Regions from separate parts of the Cobetia sp. 10Alg 146 genome, predicted to be linked through region 2. Evidence: predicted binding sites of a transcription regulator. Region 2 holds the regulator's gene; each other region holds the start of a gene.
What was found. Region 2 encodes PhoB, which activates phosphate uptake and scavenging genes when phosphate is short. Its sites were predicted from a motif close to TGTCATANNNNTGTCANA; they were not measured.
Positions count from the first base shown of each region.

Region 1 (7,352 bases), on a different contig from region 2:
AGCGCAGTTCCGGCAGGTGCGGACACGGCTTGAGCGCGCGCGCCAGGCGATCGAACACTGCGGCAGTCGTGGTCCGCGAGAACTGCGGATAGAGCGGCAGCACCAGGATGCGATCTGCCCCACGACTGGCCAGCTTGCGCCCCACCTCTTCCATGGTCGGCTTGCCGTAGGTCATCGCAAGCTCTACCGGAATCTCCTCGCCCAGCGATTCGGCCAGACGCGCCTCCAGCGCGGCACGCTGACGCTTGCCGATCGCCATCAGCGGCGAGCCGTCTTCCGTCCACACCGAGGCATAGGCCTCGGCGACCTTCTTGGGGCGAGTCGTCAGCACCAGGCCATGCAGGATCGGCAGCCAGAGCAGGCGCGGCAGGTCGATCACGCGTACATCACCGAGAAACTCCGCGAGGTAGCGACGCACCGCCTTGGGTGTCGGGGCTTCAGGGGTGCCGAGATTGACCAGCATGACGCCGAAACGCGGGGTGCTCATGGGCGATGAACTCCTGACAAGAGGCAAGAAAAGAGGTGAAGCGGCAACCAGCCACCCTCACCGACAGCGCAGCCATGTTACCAGCTCGCCCTGTGCGTGAGGGATGAAGTTATACTATCATCACGATTTGTACAGCTTTACGACAATTATTGTCACAACCTGACGCAAGCCGTGCTTGCGCCCCGCCGCAGGAGTCAGCGTGCCCGAAACCTCCACTCTGCAACTTGCCACCCGTCACGACTTCGCACGCCCGCTGGTGCTGATTCTCGGTGACCAGCTCAGTCACGAGCTTGCGAGCCTCAAGCAGGCACCTGCCGAGAGTCTGATCGCCTTCTGCGAGGTCGAGGAGGAAGGCCGCTACGTGCCACACCATCCGCACAAGATCGCGATGATGCTGGCCGCGATGCGCCATCACGCACAGGAGCTGCGCGACTGCGGCTGGCAGGTGCATGAAAGCCGCCTGGATGACCCGGACAATCGTCAATCGCTGATCCTGGAAGCCGAGCGGCTGGCCGCGCTCCATCAGTGTGACGGCATTCTGGTGACTCGCCCCGGGGAATGGCGACTGCTGGAGGCCTTCCTCGCACGCCGTGAGGAAGGCGAGATCCCCTGGGTGGTGCTGGAAGATCACCGCTTCTTCACCACACCGGCACAGTTCGCGACCTGGGCCGACGGACGCAAGCAATTGCGCATGGAATACTTCTACCGTGAACAGCGTCGTGACACGGACCTGTTGATGGAAGGCAGCGAGCCCGCCGGCGGCAAGTTCAATCATGATCATGACAATCGCGAACCGATTCCCGCCGACTTCCAGTCACCGCCACCACCGCAGCATGACCACCGCCAGGATGCGCTGACGCGCGAAGTGCTGACGCTGGTGGACACCCGCTTCGGCGAGGGAGCCGAGGGTGAGCTGCGTCATTTCGGCAATCTGGACAACTTCAACTGGGCCGTGACCCGCGCCCAGGCGCTCGACGATCTCGCTCACTTCCTCGCGCACTGCCTGGCAGACTTCGGCTGCCATCAGGATGCCATCGATGACAGTGACCCCTTCCTGTTCCACTCCCGACTTTCCGCGGCGCTCAATATCGGGCTTCTGAGTCCCCACGAAGTCTGTGCTGCCGTCGATGATGCCTGGCGACGTGGCGAGGTACCGGTCAACTCCGCCGAGGGCTTCATCCGGCAGATTCTCGGTTGGCGAGAGTATGTGCGTGGGATCTACTGGACACGCATGCCCGGCTACAAGCAGGAGAATCGCCTGAGTGCGACACGGGGTCTACCGGAGGTCTTCTGGCGCGGCGACAGCGGCATGCGCTGTGTGGATCAAGCCATCCTCAGTACGCGTGATCATGCCTATGCCCACCATATCCGCCGCCTGATGGTCACCGGCAATTTCGCCCTGCTGTGCGGCGTGAAGCCCGAGGCGCTATGCGACTGGTATCTGGCGGTCTACGTCGATGCCTGCGAGTGGGTGGAGCTGCCCAATACCCTGGGCATGGTGCTGCACGCCGATGGCGGCCTGATGGGCTCCAAGCCCTATTGTGCCTCGGGCAAGTACATCGATCGCATGTCCAATCACTGCGACAGGTGCCAGTACTCGCCGAAGAAGGTCACCGGCACGCATGCCTGCCCCTTCAACAGTCTCTATTGGCACTTCATCGAGCGCCATCGCGAATCACTGTCACGCAACCCGCGCATGTCGCTGGTCTATGGCAGCTGGCGACGCATGAAGGACGAAAAGCGCGAGGCATTGCTGCAACAGGCCGAGGCCTTTCTCGCCCGACTCGACAGCGCCGCTGACTATGGTAGCGGTGCCCATCGCGCGGGTTACTATCCCGCGCCCTCCAGTTCCACGACCGACAAGGAATCCTCATGAGCCGCATCTGGCAGGCCAGTGCACCGGTCACGCTCTATCACGATGGCAAGTGCCCCCTGTGCCAGCGGGAGGTCGCCTGGCTGGCGAGACACCCGAGGCGGGAACGGGTCAGGACGGTCGACATTCGTGCAAAGGACTTTTCCCCAGATGCTCTGGGGCTGAGCTTCGAGACGATGATGGGGCGCCTGCACGTGCAGGATGCGCGCGGGGAGTGGTATGTCGGCATGGACGCCAGCCGAGCCCTCTATGCGGTACTCGGCTATCGGCGCCTGGTGAGGCTGTCATTGCTGCCGGGGCTGCGTCCGATGCTGGATGTCGGCTATCGGGTCTTTGCCCGCCACCGTGAGCGTATCGGCCGCTGGGTCCCCCAGAGGAGACGCTGACTCAGAAGCTCAAGGGGATGCGCGAGCTCAACGGTTGATGGTACTGAGGCGGTCGGCCGATCATCTCGTCGTTGGCCACCTGGGATACCAGCCAGGCGCGTGACAGACCGGCGCGCCTGAGCTCGCAGTAGACATCCTCCAGCGAGCGGAACAGCATCGGCTTGCCACGCTTCATCAACAGTTCACTGCGCTCATCGTCTTCATCGGCACCCGCTTCCAGTACCAGCTGGACCTGATAGAAGCGGCTGGCGGCATGACTGATCACACGCGCCTCCAGTGCCGGATACTCGGCGATCAGCGCATTCAGGTTGCTGACCAGCAGGCCAGTAGGTGTGAAGGCAGCGGCAATTCTGGACATGGTGTCGGCTCCTGGACCTCTGTTGTCTGAGGTATCCATCATCGTGAAGGTGGCGTCAAGGCTTCACGCCAGCTTGCGGGGGGACGATGACGATTGCACGGCACCACCATGACGATTGGATGACGTCATGTTCAAGGCCGCTGACCCGGAGAGGCTCACGGACACTGAGCACGAACCGCCAGCTGACGTTCCGCGAGGATGCGCAGCAGATCCAGAGGACGCCCAAGGCCGCGATAGCATCCCCCTCGCATGATGATGAAGTCCTCGTCACGATGAATGTCCCGGCGCCCGAGCAGCTTGGCCGACAGACGCTCGAGCGGCTCATCTTCCTCGACACGCAGTGAATGGGTCTGCATGACCTCATGAATCGCCCGTCGTCCATGCAGCTCCGGTCCGAAGCGCTGATTCAGCAATCCCAGCAGTCGATGGCGGATGATCATGCCGACCGGCCGCTGCTGCGCGTCCACCACTGCCAGCGCCATCAATTCCGGCTCGGCATGCAGACGCTCGGCCACCTCCTCGAGACAGGTATCCTGCAGTACCGGCGCCACCTGCCGCAGCAGGCTGCCGGCACCGAGTGCCAGAGGCGCGGCATGCCGGCGGCGACTCAGACGACGCAGGCGCTGCTCGAGGCCGGCACGCTGGCGAGCAGGGTCCACCTCGGCGCTCGCAAACAGCCAGCCTTGCAGATACTCGGCCCCCAGCTGAGACACGCATTCCATCTCGCCTTCCTGCTCGATGCCTTCCGCGATCACCTGACTGCCACTGCCGTGGGCGATGTCGATGATCGAGCGCACGAAACGCCGCTTGAGTGAACCCTGATGAATACCGCTGATGAAGTGTCGGTCGATCTTGACGAAGTCAGGCTGAACCGCCGACCACAGCTTGAGGCTGGCGTACCCTTCACCGAGGTCATCCAGCGCGATGGCGAAGCCCATCGACTGGTAATGGCAGACGGCCTCACGCATCAGTGCCGGGTCCAGCCCCGGGGTCTGCTCAGTCAACTCGATGACGACCTGATGCGGATGCAGCCCATGGCGATGCAGGAGATGACGCGTCAGTCCCCGAGAATGCGCACTGTCCAACAGCACCTCCGGCGACACGTTCAGGAACAGGCGTTCACTCAGGCCCTGCTCAGCCCATTGCTCAAGCGCCAGCTCACGACAGAGGCCGTCCAGCTCGGCGAGGCGCCGATGCTGGCGAGCCGCCTCGAACATCGCCATCGGTGAGCGCAAGCTGCATCCCGCAGCAGCGCGCGCGAGTGCCTCGTAGGCGAAGACCTCACGGCCATCTGCCGCCACGATGGGCTGGAAATGCATCCGCAACTGGCGAAGACGCAGCAACGCCTCCAGCGCCTGGCCGGATTCGGGAGTGGATGCCTCAGCTAAAGCGGGATGCGGGGATGGCAGCATGCCAGAATCAAAGCATGCTGATATGACAGGAAAATGACACGGGGCGGTGATGTGTCAGCGAAGGGTCGGGCACATCACCGCGGTGCTGCCGTGCAAGGACGCCTTGCGACGAGCCTGCCCGGTCGCGGCTGGCCAATACGCTCATGCCACGCCGGAGGTGGACGCCTTACAGCGAGTTGGGGTCGATGGCCTTGCCGAGGGAATTGCGGTCGATCCACTTGCCGGCCTTGGTTTCCTTGTAACGGAAGACCACCATGTCGCCCGCGACGACCGGCACTTCACTGTCTTCAGTCTGATAGCTGTAGCTCTCGCCCTCCACGACCAGCGTGAAGCGATAGAGATCCGGCATGCCCAGCCATTCCTTGAAAGGCCCTTCGCGCTCAAGGCTCTCCAGCGTACCGCGTCCCTGAAGCTTGGGAGTGCGTGCGCGTCCGCGCCCAAATCCACCTGCCATGCTATCTCCTCCCCGTCAGTGCGGGTCTTGCGGGGCGACGTCGCTGCCGCCGCCCGGGTACATGTTTGATGCGCATGCGCATCACGTCATTCAGCGAAGGCCTGGCCATAACTGTCTGGCGCCAGGTCCTCGAAACGGGTGTACTTGCCGATGAAGGCCATGTGCACGGTGCCGATGGGGCCGTTACGCTGCTTGCCGATGATCAGCTCGGCCAAGCCCTTGTTGTCGGGATTGTCCTTGTTGTAGACCTCATCACGGTAGACGAAGGCGATGACATCGGCGTCCTGCTCGATGGCGCCGGATTCACGTAGATCCGACATCACGGGGCGCTTGTTGGGACGCTGCTCAAGCGAGCGGTTCAGCTGCGAGAGCGCCACCACCGGGCAAGCGAATTCCTTGGCCAGCCCCTTGAGCGAGCGCGAGATCTCGGAGATCTCGGCAGTACGGTTCTCGGACAGCCCCGGCACCTGCATCAATTGCAGGTAATCGATCATGATCAGGCCGATGCCGCCGTGTTCGCGCGCCATGCGGCGACAGCGTGAGCGCATCTCGTTGGGCGACAGGGCCGCCGTGTCATCGACGAACAGCTGCTTGTCCTTGAGCAGGTTGACCGCCGAGGTCAGCCGCGGCCAATCCTCGTCATCCAGCTGACCGGTACGCACCTTGGTCTGATCGATGCGGCCCAGCGAGGAGATCATGCGCAGCATCAGCGATTCGGCCGGCATCTCCATCGAGAACACGGCCACTGGCTTGTCGCCGGAGACCACGGCATGCTCGACCAGGTTCATGGCGAAGGTGGTCTTGCCCATCGAGGGGCGCCCCGCGATGATCACCAGGTCCGATGGCTGCAGACCGGAGGTCATGTCATCCAGGTCCCGGAAGCCGGTCGAGAGGCCGGTCATCTGGCCCTTGAGATTGAACAGCTCATCGATCCGGTCCACCGCGCCGGTCAGCAGCTGACTCATGCCCTTGGGGCCGCCGCTCTTGGGGCGTGATTCGCTGATCTGGAACACCAGACGCTCGGCCTCGTTGACCAGCTCGTCGGCGTCTCGCCCCTGAGGGCTGAAGGAGCTCTCGGCGATCTGGTTGGCCGCCTGGATCAGCTTGCGCAGCGTCGCGCGCTCGCGAACGATGTCGGCATAGGCCTTGATGTTGCTGGCCGAGGGCGTATTGCGCGCAAGCTCGGCGAGGGTCGCAAGCCCGCCGACCGACTCCAGCTGGTCACGGCTTTCCAGCAACTCGGACAACGTGACCACATCCAGCGGCCGGCTGCTGCCCACCAGCTGGGACATGGCGTTGTAGACCAGACGATGCTCGTAGCGATAGAAGTCGTCGGCCACCAGTCGCTCGGACACCGTGTCCCAAGCGCTGTTGTCCAGCATCAAACCGCCGAGGACCGATTGCTCGGCCTCCAGCGAATTGGGGGGCACCTTGAGCGCCGCCGTCTCGCGATCCTGATCCTGCATCTCGCTCATGCCTGGCTGACTCCTGCTGATGACTGACACGCCCGCGGGAACCTCCATTTTCGTGCATCGCCGCGAGCCTGCCAACCATCGCGACCGCACATGATGCTCTACCTCACGGGGGCAGGCATTCTACCGGATTTTGCCTGTCACCGCCCTGCCCGCGTGCAGAGGATTTTCCCTGTCACGCCCGACAAAGAAACGCCAGACACAAAAAAACCGCCCCCGCATCCAGGATGCGAGGGCGGTTCGAGTACCACCTGTGGTGGCAGCGCCGGATCACCGGGCAGCCACCACGGATCAGCGATTACTCGCCGACCACGACCACACGAACAGTGGCAGTCACTTCAGCGTGCAGCTGCAGCACGATGTCGTATTCGCCAGTGTTGCGCAGCGGGCCTTCCGGCATGCGGACTTCGCTCTTGGCGATGTCGATGCCGGACTGGGCGATGGCTTCGGCCAGATCACGCGGACCGATGGAACCGAACAGCTTGCCTTCTTCGCCAGCCTTGGCGACCAGGGACAGTTCGATTTCGTTCAGCTGAGCGGCACGCGCTTCAGCTTCGGCCTTGCGCTCTGCAACCTGTGCTTCCAGCTCAGCGCGCTGAGCTTCGAAAGCCGCCTGGTTTTCGGCAGTGGCCGGAACAGCCAGACCGTACGGCAGCAGATAGTTGCGACCGAAACCAGCCTTGACGGACACCTGGTCACCCAGGTTGCCCAGCTTGCCAATCTTGTCGAGCAGAATGACTTGCATCTCGTAAACCTCTTATCGATGACTGCCAGCAAGACGTGCGCGAAGATCCGCAAAGACGTCAACAAGAGCCAGCAGCAGCAAAATCAGAATCGTGGGCCAGGTCGTCAGCAGCAGAAAGTAGACGCCGACCAGCCATAACCCGCTCATCCCCTTTAACCCGATATA
Region 1 is NZ_JARWKT010000006.1:142,361-149,712, reverse strand. It holds gene hemH (ferrochelatase) at 1-487, opposite strand, end outside; gene QD172_RS12295 (cryptochrome/photolyase family protein) at 687-2,363, shown strand; gene QD172_RS12290 (DUF393 domain-containing protein) at 2,360-2,746, shown strand; gene QD172_RS12285 (DUF6482 family protein) at 2,748-3,104, opposite strand; gene QD172_RS12280 (EAL domain-containing protein) at 3,260-4,516, opposite strand; gene QD172_RS12275 (hypothetical protein) at 4,683-4,970, opposite strand; gene dnaB (replicative DNA helicase) at 5,057-6,436, opposite strand; gene rplI (50S ribosomal protein L9) at 6,741-7,187, opposite strand; gene QD172_RS12260 (hypothetical protein) at 7,200-7,352, opposite strand, start outside.
Region 1: QD172_RS12285 (DUF6482 family protein) is a predicted target of PhoB. The motif match lies at 3,212-3,229, and genes of this name have one in related genera.

Region 2 (7,352 bases):
CACCGACGATCACGACACGGCCACTCTCCCCCGCCTCACGCGCTGCCGTCAGCGTGGCGCTGAAGGCGGCGTAGTCATCGAGATCATTGATGCTCATCACGCGCGAGCCGACCGAGTCATCGATGGGGAAGGGTCGCCGCGGCGCGGCACCGAGTGCCAGCACCAGCTCGTCATAGGCCAGGCATTCCTCGCCCAGCCAGACCTGTCGCGCGTGGGTATCGATGCTCGTCACTCGCTGATGGGTGCGCAGCTCGGCGTCCAGTTCATCCACCAGGGCCACGGAGGTCTGCCGTGCCAATGCCCGGGCGCTCATGCCCTTGGCAAAGGCGGTGGACAGCAGAGGCTTGGCGTAATCGTGGCCACTGTCCTGACTGACCAGGATCAGTCGACTGTCCTTGTCACGCGAACGCAGGGCACGCGCCAGGCCAATGCCGGCCATGCCGGTGCCGATGATGACAAGGGTACGAGGGTCGCGCATGGCGCCATCTCCTGAGATCGATCCGAGAGGAAAAGAGGGTAGTCGGGCCCCAGCATACCAGCCTGCCACTGGCGCGGGCATGCTCACGCTGCAGGCCTTGCGGTTCGGGCGTGCTAGACTCGCCACTTGTCATCCTGACAGGGAATTCATCGTGGTCTGTCACTCCCACTCGGCAGCGTTTGCCGGCAAGATCGCCATCCGGGCCATGTCTCGCTCGGAACTCAGCACTCCCTGCGCTCACCAGAGAGCGATGGACTCGGCGGTCCGCCGCCACTGGCAGCCCGCCGCGAGCCTGCAAGGCGTCATGCCGGCCGGCTGGTGGCCATGGCTGTCCTCCAGCGACTCGCTGACCCAGCGTCTCGATCACGCCATGCGCATGCTCGATGGTCAGGGGCTGCGCGTGCGCCTGCTGCTGCAGGACACCGGCCCTGCCCGGCGGGATGAGGCGCGGATGCTGGGTATCGCGCCACGACGCCATGTCTGGCGGCGCGAAGTGGCCCTGTGTCATGGCGATGAGCCCTGGGTGATCGCGCGCTCGCTGGCGGCGCTGGACCTGGCCCATGGCCACCGTCTTTCGACGCTCGGCGAAGGCTCGCTGGGCCATTGGCTGTTCCGCCAGCCTGACCTGACCCGCAGCGCCATCGATGTCAGCCGGGCGCCACTGAGACTTGCCAGCACGCAGCCGCTGGCACGCACCGCCAGCCTGTGGATGCGCCGCTCGATGTTCTCGCACGGTCGCTTCCGGGTACTGGTCCAGGAAGGTTTCACCCCTCGGTTCCAGCACGCTCTGGAACTCTGATTCCCCACTGCCGTTCGATCAGGAGTCCTGATGTCAGCGTCATCCGCTTCCCGCCCGTCCAAACTGGCCGATTACCTCGCCCTGACTCGTCTGGACCGCCCCATCGGCACCTGGCTGCTGATGTGGCCGACCCTCTGGGCCCTGTGGCTGGCGGCCGATGGGCTACCGGACCGCGATACGCTGCTGATCTTCGTGGCTGGCGTCTATCTGATGCGTGCCGCCGGCTGCGTGATCAACGACTACGCGGATCGCCACTGGGACAAGCATGTCGAACGCACCCGGGATCGCCCGCTGACCTCAGGACGCATCACGGAGCGCGAGGCGCTGACCCTGTTCGGTGTGCTGGTCGCGGCCGCCTTCGTGCTGGTGTGCTTCACCAACCTGACCACGGTGCTGCTGTCGATCGTCGCCGTGCTGCTGGCGGCCAGCTATCCGTTCATGAAGCGCTTCCATCATCTGCCGCAGGTGGTGCTGGGTGCCGCCTTCGGCTGGGCGATTCCGATGGCCTTCGCGGCGACGCTTGAGGAGGTGCCGACCTATGGCTGGTGGCTGTTCGCGGCCAACCTGATGTGGACGGTGGCCTACGACACCGCCTATGCGATGGTCGATCGCAATGACGATCTCAAGGTCGGCATCAAGTCCACCGCCGTCCTGTTCGGCCGCGCCGACAAGCTGATGATCGGTCTGCTGCAGCTGGGCATGCTGGCGGTGTTGATCGGCATCGGCCTGCACCTGGCGCTGGGCATCTTCTACTGGCTGGGGCTGGCCGCGGCGGCCGTGACCTTCGTCTGGCAGCAGCGCCTGATTCGCGAGCGGGAGCGTGGCCCCTGCTTCCAGGCATTTCTCAACAACCACTGGTCCGGCCTGCTGATCTTCGCGGGCATCGCGCTGGCGACCTGGCCAGCTGCCTGACCCCTCTTTCCGGCCAACGGGCCCGAGTCCTCATCCGGTCTGCCAGCGACCTTCCTCGTGCGGCGAGGCGTGACATTCACGCCTTGAGAGAGTTGAGGGACTCGCTGGCAAGCCGGGCGGCAAGCTGCCAAGCTGGCGATTGTCATCTCACTGTCATATAAGCAGGTTGTAATCGTCATCGACTTGTCATTCTGGCGCGTGCGCCGACTGCTGCATGGGATCTAGCGATGAGCTCCAAGACCGTACTGATTGTCGACGACGAATCCTCGATACGCGAGATGATCGCCGTCGCCCTGGAAATGGCGGATTACCGCGTGCTGGAGGCCGACAATGCCCAGGACGCCCACGCCATCGTCGTCGATGAAAAGCCCGATCTGCTGTTGCTGGACTGGATGATGCCCGGCACCAGCGGGCTGGAACTGGCGCGCCGCCTCAAGCGTGACGAGACCACCGCGGAGCTGCCGATCATCCTGCTCACCGCCAAGGGCGAGGAAGACAACAAGATCCAGGGGCTCGAGGCCGGGGCGGACGATTACATCACCAAGCCCTTCTCGCCACGCGAGCTGGTGGCACGCCTCAAGGCCGTGCTGCGCCGCACCACGCCCAAGGGCGTCGAGGAGTCGGTGGAAGTCGAGGGTCTGATGCTCGACCCCGCCAGCCACCGCGTGACCGCACACGGCAACTCCCTGGAGGTCGGCCCCACCGAATACCGCCTGCTGCAGTTCTTCATGACCCATCAGGAGCGCGCCTACACCCGCAGCCAGCTGCTGGATCAGGTCTGGGGCGGCAATGTCTATGTCGAGGAGCGCACCGTGGACGTGCACATTCGTCGTCTGCGCAAGGCGCTGGGCGAGGGGCATCAGCACTTGATCCAGACCGTCCGCGGTACCGGTTATCGCTTCAGCGCCCAGGCCTGAGACGCGGATGCGCTACTGGACGAACGAGCTATGGCGGCTGGGCTATCTGGCGGGCGGCTTCGGGCTGGTCGGCGGACTGCTCGGCCTGCTGGGCTGGGGCCTGGCGCTGGGGCTGGCGCTGTACCTGTTCGTCCATCTCAAGCATCTCAAGAGCCTCTACACCTGGCTGATCACCAACCCCCATGAAGAGCCGCCGCCCGGCGATGGCGTCTGGGGGGATCTGCTCGATCGTCTGTATCGCTACCAGAAGGGTCAGCGTCAGGCACAGGAGCGACTGCGCAGCATCCTCAATCGCATCCAGGAATCCTCGGAAGCGATGCGCGATGGCCTGGTGATGCTCGACAACCACGGCGACATGGAGTGGTGGAACAGCGCTGCCGAGCAGTTGATCGGCCTCAAGGCCAGTCACGACCGCGGCCAGCACGTCACCAACTATCTGCGTGACCCCGTGTTCATCGATTACTTCAATCGTCTGGCCTATCGTGAGCCGCTGACCCTGCAATCGCCGCTCTCCGACAACCTGACCCTGCAGATCTCCATCACCCTGTTCGGTGACAACGAGCGCCTGGTGATGGTGCGCGATGTCACCCGTCTCTACCGTCTCGAGGAAATGCGCCGCGATTTCGTGGCCAATGTCTCCCATGAGCTGCGCACGCCGCTGACGGTACTGGCCGGCTACCTCGAGACCTATTCCGACTATGCCGATGACCTGCCCCCGCGCTGGCAGCGTGGCCTGGGACAGATGCAGAGTCAGACCGACCGCATGCAGCACCTCGTCGAGGATCTGCTGACCCTGTCGCGCCTGGAGACCGACGAGCTGTCGGGCGAAGGACGTCGCATCGACATGGCGCAGCTGCTGACGCGTATCCGGGAAGATGCCGAAGGCCTCTCGAAGGAGCGGCATGTCATCACGGTGGAGGTCGAGCCCGGACTGGCCCTGATGGGTGAGGAGCAGGAGCTGAGAAGCGCGATCTCGAATCTGGTTTTCAATGCGGTGCGTTACACGCCGGAAGACTGCCACATCACGCTGCGCTGCCAGAGCACCAGCGAGGGCGTGATGGTCGAGGTGGAGGATGACGGTGACGGCATTGATCCCGTGCATCTACCGCGCCTGACGGAGCGCTTCTATCGCATCGACAAGGGACGCAGCACCGCCACTGGTGGCACCGGGCTGGGGCTGGCCATCGTCAAGCATGTGCTGATCCGCCATCAGGGCCGCCTGGAGATCGACAGCCTGCCCGGCGAGGGCGCACGCTTCCGTTGTCATTTCCCGGTGGAACGCCGCTGCGCGACGACTGCCTGACGGTTGCAGCCCCACTGACACGAACGCCCCGCCGCGCCCTCTGCATGAGGTCACGGCGGGGCGTCGTGGTATCTGCGTTCGTCAACGCTCGCGATAAAGCCTGGCTCAGCGGCGCGGGGCAGGCAGCTGTCGGTAGTGGCTCTGCCACATCAGGACGGCACCCGCCACGGCCCCGGGAATGAACAGCAGGTTGGCCAAGGGCACCAGCGTCAGCACGAACACGGCACCACCGAAGGTCAGTGACGGCCACCAGCGCGCCTTGAGACGCTGCTTCATGTCACCGAAGCTGACCTGATGGTTGTCCATCGGATAGTCCAGATACTGGATCGCCATGCTCCAGGCCGAGAACAGCCCCCACAGCAGCGGTGAGAGCAGATTCAGGCCCGGAATGAAGCCGAGAATGAACAGCGCGATCATGCGGGGAATGAAGTAACCCAGTTTGGCCATCTCGCGCCCCAGCGAGTCGATCCCGATCTTCACCAGGCCACGCTCATCCTCGATCAGGGTGCCATCCAGACGATGCTCGACCTTCTCGGCCAGAATGCCGTAGAACGGCGCCGCGATCAGATTGGTCACCAGGCTGAAGGTGAAGAACACCGCCAGCAACAGACTCAGCACCAGCACCGGCCAGATCAACCAGCTCAGCCATTCCAGCCAGCTGGGTACCTTGAGCATCCAGTAATCGATCCAGCCCTCGAACTGGCTGAACAACAGCCACAGCGTGGCACTGTAGAGCACCAGGTTGATCGCCAGTGGTACGAACACGAAACGGCGTAGCCCGGGGGTATAGACCATGCGGGTCCCGCGGACCAGCGCCGATACGGCATCAATCATGCGACGTCCTCGTCATTTCGTGAAAGGCGGCTGCCCTCGGGCGGCCGGAGCCACACCCTAGCACTACCACCCGTCCCACGCAGCTGTCGGCGCATCGAATGGCAGACGCCCCGCGCTCCGTCGGCGGGACAGAGGCGGGGCGTCATCGGCAGACAGGCGTCAGGCCCCGGGGAAGGGGACTGCACGTCAGGGCTTGTCGAGATCCTGCGGCTGGAGGTCATGGGTGTCGGTGTGACGCACGTCCACGCCCTTGACCAGGAAGATGACGTACTCGGCGAGGTTGTCGGCGTGATCCCCGATACGCTCCAGCGCACGCAGAATCCACATCACGTTGAGCACCGGGGTGATCTGGCGCGCGTCTTCCATCATGAAGGTCATCAGCGAACGCATCGCGCTCTGGTATTCCAGGTCCACCGAGGCGTCCTCACGCAGGACCTTGAGCGCCAGATCCGTGTCGAAGCGGGCGAAGGCGGTCAGCGAGTCACGCACCATGCTGCGCACATGCTGACTGAGGTGACGAACCTCGACCATGCCACGCGGGCTCTGGCCGTTCTCGACCAGCGAGATGGCATTGCGCGCGATCTTGCTGGACTCGTCACCGATGCGCTCCAGATCGGAGGTGGCGCGAATCACGGCCAGCACCAGACGCAGGTCAGAGGCCGCCGGCTGACGGCGCGCCAGCACGCGGGTGCACTCGTCGTCGATCTTCAGCTGCATGTCGTTGACGGCCTTGTCATTGTCACGCACGCGTGTCGCCGTCTCGCTGTCACCCTCCAGCAGGGCCGTGACGGCATCCTGCAGCTGCTTCTCCACCAGACCGCCCATGGCCAGCAGGTGTGTCTTCAGCGCATCCAGCTCGTGATTGAACTGCTGGGATATGTGCTTGCCGTGCGAATCGCTGGTGATATCCATTACCCTCTCCCGGGAAGTCATCCGCCGAGGCAGGCGGTCTCTGACATGTGGCATTGATGTAGAAGCGCTGCAGCAGGGTCTGGCGCAGGCGGCTCCCTCCTAGCATGACGCCTCTTGATTGCAGTTATATTTCACTCGAGCGCCGGGACGCCAATCGAATCTCGCGCCGCGCTGAAATATCCACGACGCGATGGCCCATCCGCCAACGTCCCGCGCGAGACACGTGTCAGCCACCTGCAGTGCCGCTTCGGTGATCTCACCCGAAACGGCCGGTGATGTAGTCCTCGGTCTGGCGACGACGCGGGTTGGTGAACAGCTGATCGGTCGGGGCATATTCCACCAGCTGCCCTTCATGCAGAAAGGCCGTGGCATCCGAGACACGTGCTGCCTGCTGCATGTTGTGGGTGACGATGACCAACGTCAGGCGTGAGCGCAGCGAGCGGATCAGCTCCTCGATCTTGAGCGTCGAGATCGGATCCAGCGCCGAGGCTGGCTCATCCAGCAGCAGGACTTCCGGCTCCACCGCCAGCGTGCGCGCGATCACCAGGCGCTGCTGCTGGCCACCGGAAAGCCCCAGCGCGCTGTCGAACAGCCGGTCCTTCACTTCCTCCCACAGCGCCGCGGCCCGCAGACAGGATTCGACCTTGTCATCCAGATGGCGCTTGTCATTCTCGCCGACCAGCCGCAGCCCGAAGGCCACGTTCTCGTAGACCGACATCGGAAAGGGGTTGGGCGTCTGGAACACCATGCCGACGCGCCGGCGCAGCATGGGGACATCCACGCCCCGGGCATGGATGTCCTCGCCTTCCAGCCAGACCTTGCCGCTCAGGCGTGACTGCTCATCGAGATCGGTCATGCGATTGAAGGTGCGCAGCAGGCTCGACTTGCCACATCCCGAGGGGCCGATGAAAGCCGTCACGCGCTTGCGCGCGATGCGCAGGCTGATGTCGTCAAGCGCACGCCGTCGGTGACGCTCCTTGCCCACCTGCGCCTGATAATCGAGACACAGGTGGCGGGTTTCCAGGCACGTGTCCTGCGGATTGACGACCTCGGGATGCTGCGAGCTCGACTGGACGCTCTCACGTGCAGAGTCACGCTTCATTCGGTGGCTCCTTTGTAACGTTGTGCCAGCATGTGACGCAGGCGAATGGCACTCAGATTGAGGCACAGGATCACGACCACCAGCACCAGCGCGGT
Region 2 is NZ_JARWKT010000005.1:80,796-88,147, forward strand. It holds gene QD172_RS10390 (FAD-dependent oxidoreductase) at 1-478, opposite strand, end outside; gene QD172_RS10395 (chorismate lyase) at 558-1,277, shown strand; gene ubiA (4-hydroxybenzoate octaprenyltransferase) at 1,308-2,189, shown strand; gene phoB (phosphate regulon transcriptional regulator PhoB) at 2,417-3,106, shown strand; gene phoR (phosphate regulon sensor histidine kinase PhoR) at 3,114-4,409, shown strand; gene cysZ (sulfate transporter CysZ) at 4,515-5,243, opposite strand; gene phoU (phosphate signaling complex protein PhoU) at 5,430-6,155, opposite strand; gene pstB (phosphate ABC transporter ATP-binding protein PstB) at 6,412-7,257, opposite strand; gene pstA (phosphate ABC transporter permease PstA) at 7,254-7,352, opposite strand, start outside.

Region 3 (7,352 bases), on a different contig from region 2:
CCTCGATGCATGCCCATCTGGAGCTCAAGAGCGGCGATCGCATACGCGCTCATTTCCTGCATCCCGCACCGCCCAGCCCGACCGAAAACGAGGAGTCCAGCGAACGAGACGCTGAGCTTGTCATCGTGGCCAAGAGCGTGGCCGAGAGCGAGCAGCCCATCATCGTGACGGGAGATCTCAACGACGTGGCCTGGTCTCGCACCACACGCCTGTTCCGCAAACTGTCCGGCCTGCTGGACCCACGCGTCGGCCGTGGCATGTTCAATACCTTCCATGCCAGCATTCCCTTGCTGCGCTGGCCGTTGGACCACCTCTTCCATAGCCGGCATTTCAGCGTGGTGCGCGTGGCTCGCATGGAAGCCTTCGGCTCCGATCATTTCCCGCTGCTGACGGAGCTGGCACTGACCCCGAACCAGAAGACGAATCACGTCGATGAAAGGCCCGAGCCTGACGCGGAGGATCACGCCGAAGCACGCGAGACCGCGGAAGACGAAGACGTCAGTCATCAGGATGTCCCGACGCCCGGGCGTTGATCACCGAAGGCGGCTAGCGGCTCTGCCTGCCGCCCTGACTCACGCCCTGTCTGCCACCCCGGCCGGGAAGCGCGCCGGGATGGAGCGGCACCCCACCCTGATCTGGTATGCTGCGCGCCATTGACGCCATGCATGGCGCGCCACGCAACTTCAAGACATCCTCAAAGACCGGACCCACGCCCGTGACCAACAACGACATCATCCGTCGCCTGCGCTACGCACTCAATCTCTCCGACAGCGACATGATCAACACCTTCGCCGCCGCCGACCACGAAGTCACCCGCGCCCAGGTCAGTGACTGGCTCAAGCGCGATGACGACGATGCCCAGCAGCGCATCAAGGACATCGATCTGGCCAGCTTCCTCAATGGCCTGATCAACGTGCGCCGGGGCAAGCGCGAGGGTGCTCAGCCCGCACCGGAAAAGCGTCTCGACAACAATCTGATCCTGCGCAAGCTCAAGATCGCCTTCGAGCTCAAGGACGATGACATGCTGGATCTGCTGGCGCTGGCCGGTTTCGAGATGATCACCAAGTCGGAACTGTCCGCCTTCTTCCGCAAGCCGGACCATCGCCACTACCGCGAATGCAAGGACCAGATCCTGCGCAATCTGCTCAAGGGCATCGAGCTGCGTCACCGTCGCCACGACCCGGAGACCGAGCAGCACGCCGTCGACCCCGCCTGAAGCCTCCGCCAGCCAGATACGACAACGCCGCTTCATCGTGAAGCGGCGTTGTCGTGTCTCAAGGCATCATCACCGGGCCTGATGTCCGGCGCCCACCCGTTCAGCATCTAATCATCATCGCCGTCTTCGGCACTCTTCAGACGCGCCTTGCGTTCCTGCTCCTCTTCCATGGCGGCCATGATGTTCTCGAGCAGCGCATCCACGTCCGGTGCCTCGGGGTCATCCTCGAAGAGACCCGTCAGCTCGACATCCGGGTCCATGTCACCGGCCTCGAACAATGCCCATATCTCATCAGCGTAGCGAGTCTGGGCAAGTTCCGGAGCGAACATCGCATAGTAGGCGGTGATGTTGGCGACATCGCGCGCCAGCATGCTCTTGGCATTGTTGTTGGCCGCTGCGTCCACCGCCTGCGGAAGATCGATGATCACCGGGCCGTAGTCATCGACCAGCACATTGAACTCGGACAGATCCCCGTGCACCAGGCCGGCATGCAACATGCGAACGATGTAATGCATCATCAAGGCGTGGTCTTCACGCGCCTGTTCCGCCGACATCGAGACATCATTGAGGCGCGGTGCCACATTGCCATCGTCGTCGGTGACCAGCTCCATCAGCAGCACACCGTCAAAGCAGCCGTATGGCTGAGGCACGCGCACACCGGCATCGGCCAGACGATAGAGGGCATCCACCTCGGCGTTCTGCCAGGCGGCTTCCTGCTGATCGCGTCCGAAACCGGAGCCCTTCTCCATCGCCCGCTGACGACGGCTGTTGCGTACCTTGCGGCCTTCCTGGTAGAGCACGGCCTGCTTGAAGCTGCGCTGGGCAGCATCCTTGTAGACCTTGGCGCAGCGAATCTCTTCTCCGCAGCGCACCACGTAGACCGAGGCTTCCTTGCCACTCATCAAGGGGCGAAGCACTTCATCGACCAGTCCGTCATCTATGAGCGGCTGGATTCTCTTTGGCGTTTTCATCGCGTTCTTATACGCGTTTTCGCCTCGATCGGGAATCACCCCATCACAATTTTGTGACATGACAGACGCGAAAGCCCCCGGCATCCAGAAGGATACCGGGGGCTTTTTTCATGCCACCACACCAGACCTGGCATGGTATGACGACAGGTGTCAGGCGTTCTTCAAGCTCTGCATGTCGATGACAAAGCGGTATTTCACCTTGCCCTGCTGCATGCGCTCCCACGCCTCGTTGATATTCTGGATGTCGATCATCTCGATATCGCAGGTGATGTCATGCTCGGCACAGTAATCGAGCACTTCCTGGGTCTCCGGCATGCCGCCGATCAGCGAGCCCGCCAGCACGCGACGCTTCATGACCAGATTGCCGCCCTGCAGTGCGGGGTCCACCTCCTGTACCAGCCCGACGAGAATATGGGTACCGTCGTACTTCAGGGTATTGAGGTAGGGGTTGAGATCGTGCGGCACCGGTACCGTATCGAGCAGGAAATCGAAGGTTTCGGTCGCGGCGGCCATCTGCTCATCGTCGCTGGACACGATGACGTGATCGACGCCATTCTCGCGCGCTTCCGCTACCTTGGCTTCACTGCGCGTGAACAGGGTGACTTCACAGCCCATCGCCTTGGCGAACTTGATCCCCATGTGGCCCAGGCCACCCATGCCGATCACGCCGACCTTGTCGCCGGACTTCACGCCGTAGTGGCGCAGCGGAGAATAGGTCGTGACACCGGCACACAGCAGCGGCGCAGCCACCGCCGGGTCCAGCTTGTCAGGGATGGACACCACGAAGCGCTCGCTGACGACGATCCTGTCGGAATAGCCGCCTTGCGTGAGGCTGCCATCGTGGCGATCCGGGCTGCCGTAGGTCATGGTCATGCCCTCGAGGCAGTACTGCTCGAGCCCATCGTGACAGGCGCTGCACTCACGGCAGGAATCTACCATGCAGCCGACACCGACCATGTCACCCACCTTGTACTGGCTGACATCATCGCCGACTTGGGTGACTCGCCCGACGATCTCGTGACCCGGCACGATGGGATACTGGGTGAAGCCCCAGTCATTGCGACCGACGTGCAGGTCCGAGTGACAGACACCGCAATACAGGATCTCGATGGCCACATCATCCGGGCGCGGCTGACGACGCTCGAAATTCCATGGCGCCAGATCGGCGGAATCGGACTTGAGTGCGTAGCTTCGGGTGTTGCCGTCAAAGGTGTTCGCCATGCCAGCTCTCCTTGCATCATGAAAAGTATCAACGTGAAGAAGGAGATGTCGCCGCCTGGATCACTTTTCAACGCCCTGACTCACTGCCTGCTGGCATCTCTGTGTTGGTGTGATCGCAACAGCGCCGCTGGTGTATCACGACATCACGAACATATCACGCAGCGAAATCACCACTTCTTAATTACTTCTGACGCGATCAAGCAGGAAAAACGCAGTCGTGTTATCATGCTCTTCCACCCCTCACGTCTCGGAACGGAGTCCCGCATGGCCAACACTCGTACTGCTGCCAAGAAGAAAGCACCCGCTGCTGTTGAAACATCCGCCTCGCTGGAAGCCCAGATGCAAGCCTTCCTCGATCGTGGCGGCAAGGTTGAAGTGATTGAATCCGGCGTTAGCGGTCAGATCATCGGCCACAAGCCGACCAAGCCCTCCAATCCCGCTGCCGGCAACTGATGCTTCCATCAGGCCCAGACTCGGCCTGATCGTGGCAAGCTGTCAGAAGATCGCCAGCCGCTGCTCGCCATGATTGGCAGCGGCCGGTCTCTGCCCTCCTCTCGAGATGGCGCGACCTGGAACAGCTCTGCTTTCAACAGCTCTGCTTTCAACCGATAGCACCAGACAGGTCAGGGTAGACAGATCAGAGCAGACAGGTCAGAGAAAGACAGACCCGCTCTCCTTGCATGGTGTCAGCAGCACAAGCACTCATCGTCGGAGCCAGGCGCAATGCCTGAGTCATCCCGCGACACCTGAACGACTCCCACGCCGCACGCGCCTCCAGTACCTGCCTGCTCTGTTTCAGGCACATCATTCAGCCTTCCGGTCCCTGTGACAGCCAATGTCGAACTCTCCCACGCCCGCAATCCAATCGTCCTTGCTGACATCCGACTCGCCCACGCGCCTCGCCGTCTTCATCGATGTCCAGAATATCTATTACACCACCCGCGACACCTTTGGCCGGCAATTCGATTACCGCCGACTGTGGGCCGAGCTGGAATCCCTGGGCAGCATCACGCATGCCTACGCCTATGCGATTGACCGTGGCGACCCCAAGCAGCAGCAATTCCAGCAACGCCTGCGTGAGATAGGGTTCGAGATCAAGCTCAAACCCTTCATCCAGCGAGGAGATGGCTCGGCCAAGGGTGACTGGGATGTCGGCATCACGATCGATGTGATGGAAGCCGCCCCCGACGTCGACGAGATCATTCTCGCCTCCGGCGATGGTGACTTCGCCCTGCTGCTGGAGCATGTCGCAGCGCGCCATGCCGTCACGACGCGTGTCTACGGTGTCGAGGCACTCACTGCCCTCGCCCTGATGCGCAGCGCTGATCACTTCCGCGAGATAGATGACACGCTGCTGATGCGCTGAGGGCTTGCCCCCACGATGCCCCACGGCCACATCACGCACGCCATTACCACAACGCCCGCAAGCCTTCCCGTCAGAGGAGGACTTGCGGGCGTTTTCGTCGAGTTGAAGGAAAGCCCCGAAGGCTGGTGGCGTATGTCGCCAGATTGCCCTCTAGCGTTGTGGTGCGGCGGATAACGTCAACTCGATGGCATCGTGACGCCAGTGTTCATCATCGCAGTCCACTGCACGGCCATTCTGATCGAAGTTGATCCGCGTGATGCGCTGCGCCGGGCTACCCGGTGCCGCATTCAGGGCGACGGCCGTCTCGGCGTCGAACACGCTGGAGGCCAGCTCGAAGCTCACGCGCCGGATGCGAATGGCGTACTGGTGAAGGTAGAGCGTCGTCAGCGAATGCGCCGAGAGATCGAAATCGAGAATGCCGGGGAAGCAGTCGCGTCGCAGGTGATGACAGACGTGCAGCACCCGCCGGCCATCGATGCGCCGCACTCGCGTGATGCGATAGACCCCGGCGCCCCGTGCAATTCCCAGACGCTGGGCGATCACCTCATCAGCGGGAACTTCCTGAGCGGCCAGCACCTCGGTGGAAGCGACCCGCTGCTGCGACTGCACCATCTCGTGAAAAGGCAGACATGCCAGCAGGTCATACCTGAGGCGCGGCGGCGAGACGAACCAGCCGCGGCGGTTCTCGCGATAGATTCTCCCTTCCGCTTCCAGCTGCAGCAAGGCATCTCGCAAGGTGACTCGTGTGGTGCCGAACCGCTCGATCATCTCACGCTCGGACGGCAGACGCTGCGAGGCATGCAGCGGCGCTGCTTCAAGATGGTTCAGCAGCCTGCCCTTGAGCCCGGTGACGGGCAAATCCGCCGTGCGCGTCAGGGAAGTTGCGTCGTCACCTGTGGGCTCGATCGATGATGAAGGCATGCGAAGTTCCTGAAAGATAACGAAAGAGAGCGATTTCTGGCGAGTCACTTGCATGTCATCCAAGGTGTCCATCATGACAAGGCCCGAGAATCGCGATCGCTGTGGTCTAGTGTAGACGTCGCCAGACGAGTCAGCCCACGCTCGCCAAGCATCATGACACAGGCATGACGATCCGGTGACAGCGCAAGGCCTTCCTATGTGATGAGCGTGAGAATCCGAGGCGGATGCCTAGCACAGGAGCACGCTGTCATGCAGGGAATTGTCAGGAAATCAGCCGGCACCACGCAGCGTTGCGTCAAAACATGTAGCACTGATGGCTGATGGCTCATTGCCACGACACTGACATCACGACACTGACATAGTGACGACACGCGACTGTCACAACCGCTGCGTAAAGTCATGTCAGCCCCGAGACTGAACTAGACCACAGAAATTGAGGTGGCAGGTCTCGAGGAAGACTGCGCAGGACAATAACCAGCTTTGACCCCATCTCGCCTGCCTGCTCGCCTCGGCGACTCGCTGGCCAGGAATGCACTCTCGCATCCGTTGATTACCCCGTCTGGGAGGATTGTCATTGAAGTCGTTCACCGCTACCTCGCCCCGTACCGCCGGCCTGATGGTCTCGGCCCTCATGGCCACCCTGCTGAGCAGCGCCTCCGTCAGTGCCGCTGAAGTGCCGGACGCACTGCTCAAGGCCGCCCAGGCAGAAGGCCGCGTCGACAGCGTCGGCATGCCGGACAGCTGGGCCAACTGGAAAGACACCTGGGCAGACCTCGAGTCGAAGTATTCCATCGCGCACAGCGATACCGACATGAGCTCCGCCGAGGAAGTCGCCAAGTTCAAGGCCGAAGGCGAGAACGCCACGGCAGATATCGGTGACGTGGGCTTCGCCTTCGGCCCCATCGCGGTCAAGCAGGGCGTGACTCAAGCCTACAAGCCGACCACCTGGGACGAGATCCCCGACTGGGCCAAGGATGAAGATGGCGAATGGATGCTGGGCTACACCGGCACCATCTCCCTGATGATCAACAAGACACTCGTCAGTGAAGATCAGCGCCCCGCTTCCTTCGCGGATCTCGCCAATGGCGATTACAAGGTCTCCGTCGGCGCGGTCGGCAAGGCGTCCCAGGCCAACAACGCCATCCTGGCCGCAGCCTTCGCCAATGGCGGCAGCGAGTCAGACCTGACGCCGGGTCTGGAAGTGTTCGCCGAACTGGCCCGCCAGGGACGCCTGTCACTGGCCGAGCCGAGCATCGCCAACCTGGAGAAGGGCGAGGTGGAGGTCGCACTGCTGTGGGACTTCAACGCGCTCAACTATCGCGATCAGATCAACCGCGACACCTTCGAGGTGGTCATCCCCTCGGATGCCTCCGTCACCTCGGGGTACGCCACCATCATCAACAAGCATGCCGCTCACCCGAACGCCGCCAAGCTGGCGCGTGAGTACATCCTGTCAGATGCCGGCCAGCTGAACCTGGCGGCAGGTTACGCCCGCCCGATCCGCGCCGAGCACCTGACCCTGCCGGAAGACATCGCCGCCAAGCTGCTGCCCAACGAGCAGTACGCCAATGCCCGCCCGGTACAGGACTTCGCCGGCTGGGAAGCCAGTGCCCGACAGCTGCCTCGTCAGTGGCAGTCCCAGGTACTGATCCACCAG
Region 3 is NZ_JARWKT010000001.1:351,500-358,851, forward strand. It holds gene QD172_RS01430 (endonuclease/exonuclease/phosphatase family protein) at 1-533, shown strand, start outside; gene QD172_RS01435 (DUF1456 family protein) at 716-1,216, shown strand; gene QD172_RS01440 (PA4780 family RIO1-like protein kinase) at 1,324-2,187, opposite strand; gene QD172_RS01445 (NAD(P)-dependent alcohol dehydrogenase) at 2,338-3,408, opposite strand; gene QD172_RS01450 (hypothetical protein) at 3,427-3,861, shown strand; gene QD172_RS01455 (NYN domain-containing protein) at 4,280-4,774, shown strand; gene QD172_RS01460 (UTRA domain-containing protein) at 4,925-5,695, opposite strand; gene QD172_RS01465 (extracellular solute-binding protein) at 6,270-7,352, shown strand, end outside.
Region 3: QD172_RS01460 (UTRA domain-containing protein) is a predicted target of PhoB. The motif match lies at 5,859-5,876, and genes of this name have one in related genera.

Region 4 (7,352 bases), on a different contig from region 2:
GACCCTGCTCTCCCACCTGCACGAACACACTGACAGCGCCGAGCTGGATCTCCCTGCCCTGCGCGAGAAGGCCCGCGCGCTCGGCACGCACAGCACGGCGCCCGCCGGGAGCGTACCGGCATGACACCCGCGCTCAAGCTGCTCAAGGGCAAGCCTCACCGTACCCTGGAATATGCCCATGACCCTCGGGCGCCTGCGTATGGCGAAGAGGCTACCCAGGCGCTGGGGCTTGAGCCGGCACGGGTCTTCAAGACACTCGTCTGTCAGCTGGAAGGCAGCAGTGCCCGCCAGTCGCTGGTGGTCGCCGTGGTGCCCGTCACCGGCACGCTGAACCTCAAGGCACTGGCGCGTGCCTGCCATGCCCGCAAGGCAGCCCTGGCCCCCCACGAGGCCGCCGAGCGCGCCACCGGCTATGTGGTCGGCGGCATCAGTCCACTGGGCCAGAAGAAGCGGCTGCCGCTGTGGGTGGACGACAGCGCCGAGGGGGTGGAGGAGATGTTCATCAGCGGTGGACGCCGAGGACTGGAGATCGGTCTCGCTCCCGCGCTACTGTGTGAACTGGGCAATGGGCAGTTCGCGCCGCTGGCGCGTGAGGACTGAGGCTCTCGCCACCTGTCACCCTGTCGCTACCTGCCGCCACGCCAGCGAGGAGGCCCGATGGGCATTCGCTACAGCAAGTGGATCTATCCGGACATGACCGAGCTGCATGCGCAGGTCGAGGCCTCGCTGGAGCAGTGGTTCGGCGAGCGCTTCGCCGACTACCCGCACATCAGCTTGCCGGGCCTTGACCCCTACGATTATGATGGCTGGTTCAATCGTCTGGCCCCGGAGCTGATGGCGCGCGGCAGTGACTACTGCGAGCGCGAGTGGCATGGCTATGTGCCGAGCCCCCAGCAGCTCAACCAGGCGTTCTTCCGGGCCGTCTCCCGGTCCAACAAGTGTGTGCTGGAGCCTGACTGCAAGCATGGTGATCCTGACCAATCATAGTCCCGACGCGCGTGAGCTCGAGATCATCGAGCGCCAGCTCGGGCGCAAGCCGCGCGGCATCCAGGCCGTGGCCGCCACCGATGGCGAGGGCACCCCGCTGGTGCTGCGCATGCATTCGCTGGTGGATGGCAAGCCCTTCCCGACCCTCTACTGGCTGTGCGACGAGCGCCTCAAGATCTCGCTGTCACGCATCGAGGCCGAAGGCGTGATCAAGGAGCTGGAAGAGAGCCTCAAGACCGACGAGGAACTGCTGGCGCGCTATCGTGCCAGTCATGAAGCCTATGTCGCCGAGCGCTGGAGCTTCATGAGCGAGGCCGAGCGCAGCGCCATCGAGTCCCAGGGCTTCGCTGAGCTGATGCGTGAGCGTGGCGTCGGCGGCATCCGCGACTGGAATCAGGTGCGCTGCCTGCACACCCAGTACGCCCAGCACCTCGCCTATGCCGAGGGCAATGCCATCGGGCACTGGGTCGATGCCAACTATGACGTGCTGTCCGAGCTGCCCTGAGCCCTGCCTGCGATCTAGCCGACACTCAGTCCCTCGAGCAGAGGCCGTCGGCCAGGAGGCACAAGACGAAGAAGCCCGCCAATTGGCGGGCTTCTTGCGTCGTGCAGGGGGCGTTTCGGCTTACAGCGAGTGCGCGAACACCAAGGCGATGCACAGCGGGCAGATCAGGCGCACGTACCACGGCCAGATCTTCCAGAACAGGCTGGACTCGATGTCCGGCGCCCCGCTCTGGATCTCCTTGAGCAGCGCATGGCGCGACATTGCCCAGCCGACCAGCAGACACATCACCAGCGCGACCAGTGGCTGGCTGTACTGGGTGGTCAACATGATCACCAGACCGAACAGCGCCCCGAAGTTGGCGGCGATGGTCAGACTGATGGCCATGATGGCGGCCCCGACGGCCAGGGTGGCGGCACGCCGTCCCAGCCAGCCACGCTCGACCACGAAGGATACCGGCACTTCCAGCATCGAGATGGAGGAGGTGATGCCCGCCACGCTCATCAGCGCGAAGAACGCCACCATCAAGACGTCTCCCGCGCCACCCATCTGACCGAACAGCGCCGGCAACGTATCGAACAGCAGCGTGTCGGAGCTCTTGAGCAGGCCGTCGGCATCGAAGATCTCGACGCCCAGATGACGCGCGGCATACATGGCCGGAATCACCAGCAGGCCGGCCAGGAAGGCGATGCCGACGTCGATCAGCGTCACCAGCACGCCGAGACGCGGCAGGTTCTGCTCCGGCCCCAGATAGGAGCCGTAGATCAGCATCGCCCCCACGCCGAGCGACAGCGAGAAGAATGCCTGGCCCATCGCGCTCAGCATCAGGTCAGCATCGAAGATGCGATCCCACTGCGGGGTCAGATAGACACTCAGGCCTTCATCGGCGCCCGGCAGGGTCAGCACGTAGCCGATCAACCCCACCAGCAGGGCCAGCAGCAGCGGCATCAGACGTGTGGACCATTTCTCGATCCCGCCGCGCACGCCACCGACCACGATCGCCATGGTCAGGGCGAGGAAGACCGCCGTCAGCGAGACATTGCGCGTGAAGTCGAATGTGGTCAGCCAGCTGGCGGCGGACGACATGCCCAGCGCCGCGCTGACCGGCGCGGCGGTATAGCCCAGCAGCCAGCCCGCGACGATGGCGTAGAAGGCCAGGATCAGGCTGGCGGTCAGCATGCCCGCCCAGCCCGCCAGCGCGCCGAAGCGCTTGGTGATGCCGCGTCCCAGACTCATGCTGGTGACGATATTGGCCTGACCATGCCGCCCGATGACCAGCTCGGCCATCAAGGCCGGCCACGCCAGCAGGAAGGCCAGCACCAGATACATCACCACGAAGGCCCCGCCTCCGTTGTTGGCGGTCTGGGACGGGAAGCCCCAGACGTTGCCAAGCCCTACTGCCGAACCAGCGGCGGCCATCAAGAAGCCCAGCCGACTGGCGAAGCGTCCGCGCACCTGCGCCATCTGTCTCTCCTGCCTTGTTGTCCCGCGCCCGCCGTCAGGACGTCGCGTCATGTTGGAGTGCACCCCGATGAAAAGGCTCATGGGCGTCAGCGCCCGCCAGCCGTCGCCTGCGGGGGCGGCAAGGGTAGCAGAGCAGGCCCGTGAATGCAGGTACCACGCCGAGCATGCTCTCTCACTCTGCAAGGCAAGGTTGCGCCAAGGCGTCATGGCCCCGCCGCACAACTCGGGTAGGATGGAGACCACGACATTCTGGCGTGGCACTCGACCTTGCGTGCCACAACACACCTTCAGGAGAGCAACATGCATCGCATCTGTGTCTATCTGGGTTCCCGCGAGGGGGCCTCCCCGCAACACCGCCAGCAGGCCGAGGCACTGGGGACCGCGATCGCCGAACGTGGCTGGGGACTGGTCTATGGAGGAGCACGTGCCGGACTGATGGGCGCTTTGGCAGATGCCGCGCTGGCCGCAGGCGGTGAGGTGGTCGGCGTGATCCCGCAGGCGCTGGTGCGCAACGAGAAGGCACACACCGGGCTGACTCGGCTGATCGAAGTGGCGGACATGCATGAGCGCAAGGCCCAGATGGCCGCGCTGGCGGATGGTTTCGTGACCCTGCCGGGCGGGATCGGCACGCTGGAGGAGCTGTTCGAGACCTGGACCTGGCAATACCTGCGCTTTCACGCCAAGCCGATCGCCGTCCTCGACAGTGACGGCTTCTACGCGCCGCTGCTGGAATTTCTGGATCGCACCGTCGAGGCGGGCTTCCTCGACGCGGATACTCGCGCCCGCCTGATCAGCGAACGCGAGATCACTCCCCTGCTTGACCGCCTGGCCCCCTCGTCAGGCGAGCAGGCCTGAAGCAAGCAGCATGGGTCAAGCCTCCGTGACGGGGTGTCGTGCACCGGCCTGATCGCGACAGGCCGGCTCCCCGAGATAGCGACTGCGCTTGCTGGCAGTGATGCGCCGGATATCGACCATCACCAGCCCATCGATGCAGTAGCCGAAATCGGCATCGACGCTGAAGTCGAGGAAGCGAGTGCCGCCGGGCTCGGTGACCTCGGCGTACTGCTTGTAGAGGGTCGGCACCGTCACGCCCATCGCGTCCAGCTGGGCGCGCAGGCGACGGAAATCACCCTCGGCATCCTGACCATCGAACAGACGCTCAGCCTCATGGGCGGCACTGCCCGGCGCACTCTGCGCGACCGGTGCCCGTGCACGGGCCAGCCCCTCCTCATCCCCGTAGTAGTGGCGGTAATAGCTGACGATCAACGCCCGAGCAGCCTCCGGGTAGCTGTTGGAGAGCGTGACCGGGCCGAACAGCCAGCGAATCTCGGGGTGACGGCGCAGATAGGCACCCAGCCCCTGCCACAGGTAATCGAGACTGCGGCGCCCCCAATAGCGTGGCTGCACGAAGCTGCGCCCCAGCTCCAGGCACTCCTGCATATGCGCGAACATCTCCGGCGTGAAGCGGAACAGGGTCGGGCTGTAGAGCCCCTTCTCGCCATGTGCCGCCATGATCTTGCCCACCTCACCGATGCGATAGGCCCCGGCGATCTCGAGATCGGCGTCATCCCACAGCACCAGATGGCGGTAATGCGCGTCGTAACGGTCAATGTCACGACGCTCTCCCGTCCCTTCGCCGACGCGGCGGAAGCTCAACTCGCGCAGCCGACCGATCTCGCGCATCACGCTGGAACCGGGAAAGGCATCGAACAGGTAGATCTTCTTGCCGTCGCGGGTCTCACCCAGCAGCTCACACGGCGTCAGTTCCTCACGCAGCGCCTGGCGCTCCTCCGGATGACCGATGGCCTTCTCGGTCACGAACAGCCCGCGCTTGCCGCGTCCGATGCGATAGAGATGCTTGCGCAGCAGGCGTGTCTTGGCATTGGTACTCAGGGCATCACTGTCGAGACGCGCCAGCGGAATCAGTTCCCCGATGCGCAGCTTGAGCTGACGTTCGCGCTGGCGAAACATCTCGTGGGCCAGCAGCGGCGTGCCGAGGCCACGGTTGATCGATGACAGGGTATAGAAGAGCGTCGAGTTGCGACCACTGACGTGAATCGGCAGTACCGGCGCGTTGGTCTTGCGCGCGAAATGCAGGAAACCCGACAGCCACTTGCCGTCACGCGGCCCGGTCGGTCCTGCGCGCGAGACCTCTCCGGCCGGGAAGATGATGACGGCCTCTTCATTCATCAGTGCTTCGCAGATCTGGGTACTGCTTCTGCGATACCCGCGGCGACTGAGGTTGTCCAGCGGCAGCAGCAAGGGCGCCAGCGGCTCGACCTTCATCAGGATGTCGTTGGCGACGATCTTCACGTCACGCCGCACCTCCCCGACCAGTTTGAGCAGCGCGAGCCCGTCCAGCGAGCCCAGCGGGTGGTTGGCGACGATCACCACTCGCCCGTAGGCAGGGATGTTCTCGCGCTCCCGCGAGGAGACGGAGTAGGCGAAGGAGAAGTGATCGAGCACACGGTCGATGAAGTCGAAACCGCGCAGACCGGCATGCTCGGCGAGGAAGGCATTGATCTCGCTCTCGTGAACCAGACGCCGCAGCAGCGCCAGCGCCGGGCGACGAATCAGAGGGTGGCGCCTGGCAAAGGCGGGATACTTGGCGGCGATGACACGGGCGGTATCGATCATGCTCACTCCTTTGCGCAACGCGGTGCGTCACTCGCAGTCTGAAACAGAGGCTTGATATCACGTCAGAATCGCGCCACTTCATGACAGGTGCGTCACAGTCCCCGTACAGTGAGATGACAGACATCCGTCTGAGGACGGAGCGATCACAGCAAGGCAGCCACGGTTGCCAAGCCAAGGAGATAGCGAATGTATGCGATAGCCGTCGAGAACGAGGCGCTGGTCTGGCAGGAAACCGAGGCCCCTTCAGGTATCGCCTCGGACGAGGTGCGTATCCAGGTGGCCTGGGCCGGCGTCAACCGCGCGGATCTGATGCAGCGCGCCGGGCAGTATCCGCCCCCGGCCGGGGAAAGCGAGATTCTCGGTCTCGAGGTCAGCGGCACCATCCTCGAGGTGGGCAGACACGTGGAACGCTTCCAGGTGGGGGACCCGGTCTGTGCCCTGCTGGCAGGCGGGGGCTATGCCGAAGAGGTGGTGGTCAATGCCCTGCAGGTACTGCCGGTGCCGGAGGGCTTCGGCCTGCGTGAGGCGGCCGCCCTGCCGGAGATGTTCGCCACCGCCTGGCTGAACCTGTTCATCGAGGGCAACCTCAAGCACAAGGAACGCGTCCTGCTGCACGCCGGGGCCAGCGGTATCGGCACCACTGCCATCCAGCTGTGCGGCCTGTTCGGCCATCCCTGCTTCGTGACCGTCGGCAGTCAGGAGAAGCTGGACACCTGCCTGCGGCTGGGGGCCGATGCCGGCTGGAATCGCCACGATGGCAGTTTCGTCGATGCCGTGAACGAATGGGGCGGCGCTGACATGATTCTCGACCCGGTCGGCGGCGGCTACCTGTCAGGCAATCAGCAGGTCCTGAATCAGGATGGCCGCATGGTATTGATCGGCCTGATGGGCGGACGCATGGACGAGCTGGATCTGGGGCGCATGCTGATGAAGCGCCAGCGGTTGATCGGCTCGACCCTGCGTTCCCGCTCGCCCAAGGGCAAGGGCATGGTGCTGGATGCACTCTATGTCCACGTCTGGCCACGCCTGGCGCGAGGCGAGATACGTCCGCATATCGACAAGAGCTGGCCGATCCAGGACGCCGAGGCTGCGCATGCCTATGTGCAGGACAACGCCAGCACTGGCAAGGTGCTGCTGGCGGTAAGCGGGGCCTGAGTCCGTCGTCGACTGGCAGAACGCAAGAAGGCAGCCCGATGGGCTGCCTTCTGCAGGGGCTTTCACGCCGGTCATCTTTCGCCGGGCTGAACGCTCAGTCGTTGCGCTCGATGGCCTGGGCCTTCTGCCAGGTCAGTTGCAGCAGACGGGCATCATCTCCAGCGCGATGGCGCTGGATGCCGCCTTCGGCGATCACGGCTTCCTTGAGCTCGGCCCAGCGATTCAGCTGCTCCTCATCCAGCAGCCGGCGCAGCGCTTCCAGCCGGAAATGCGGCAGCATGCCGGCATGATGGAACAGCAACGACAACCAGGTATTGTCGTAGCCCCAGCTATCGCTGTACGCGATACGTGTCTCGCTCAGCTCATCATTGATCCACTGCGCCACTTCCCGCACCGGGCGACCTTCACGTGCCAATCGGGCGCGTGAAATACCATGCAACAACTCAGCCTTGGGGTCCCAGTGCACCCACTCTTCCAGCGGCTGGATGAGGAAGGCACAGCTGCTGCCATCGGTACGCGCCAGACCGATCTCGATCGGGTAGCTGCCGCGGCCAAAGCCGGAGGCTTCAATATCGAGCAGAATAGGCAGCGTCACACGCGTCTCCCA
Region 4 is NZ_JARWKT010000013.1:5,754-13,105, reverse strand. It holds partial or broken gene QD172_RS16915 (thioesterase family protein) at 1-34, shown strand, start outside; gene QD172_RS16910 (aminoacyl-tRNA deacylase) at 121-600, shown strand; gene QD172_RS16905 (hypothetical protein) at 658-987, shown strand; gene QD172_RS16900 (DUF501 domain-containing protein) at 965-1,492, shown strand; gene QD172_RS16895 (sodium-dependent transporter) at 1,613-2,953, opposite strand; gene QD172_RS16890 (TIGR00730 family Rossman fold protein) at 3,254-3,808, shown strand; gene QD172_RS16885 (lysophospholipid acyltransferase family protein) at 3,824-5,590, opposite strand; gene QD172_RS16880 (NAD(P)H-quinone oxidoreductase) at 5,777-6,745, shown strand; gene QD172_RS16875 (hypothetical protein) at 6,840-7,340, opposite strand.
Region 4: QD172_RS16880 (NAD(P)H-quinone oxidoreductase) is a predicted target of PhoB. The motif match lies at 5,670-5,687, and genes of this name have one in related genera.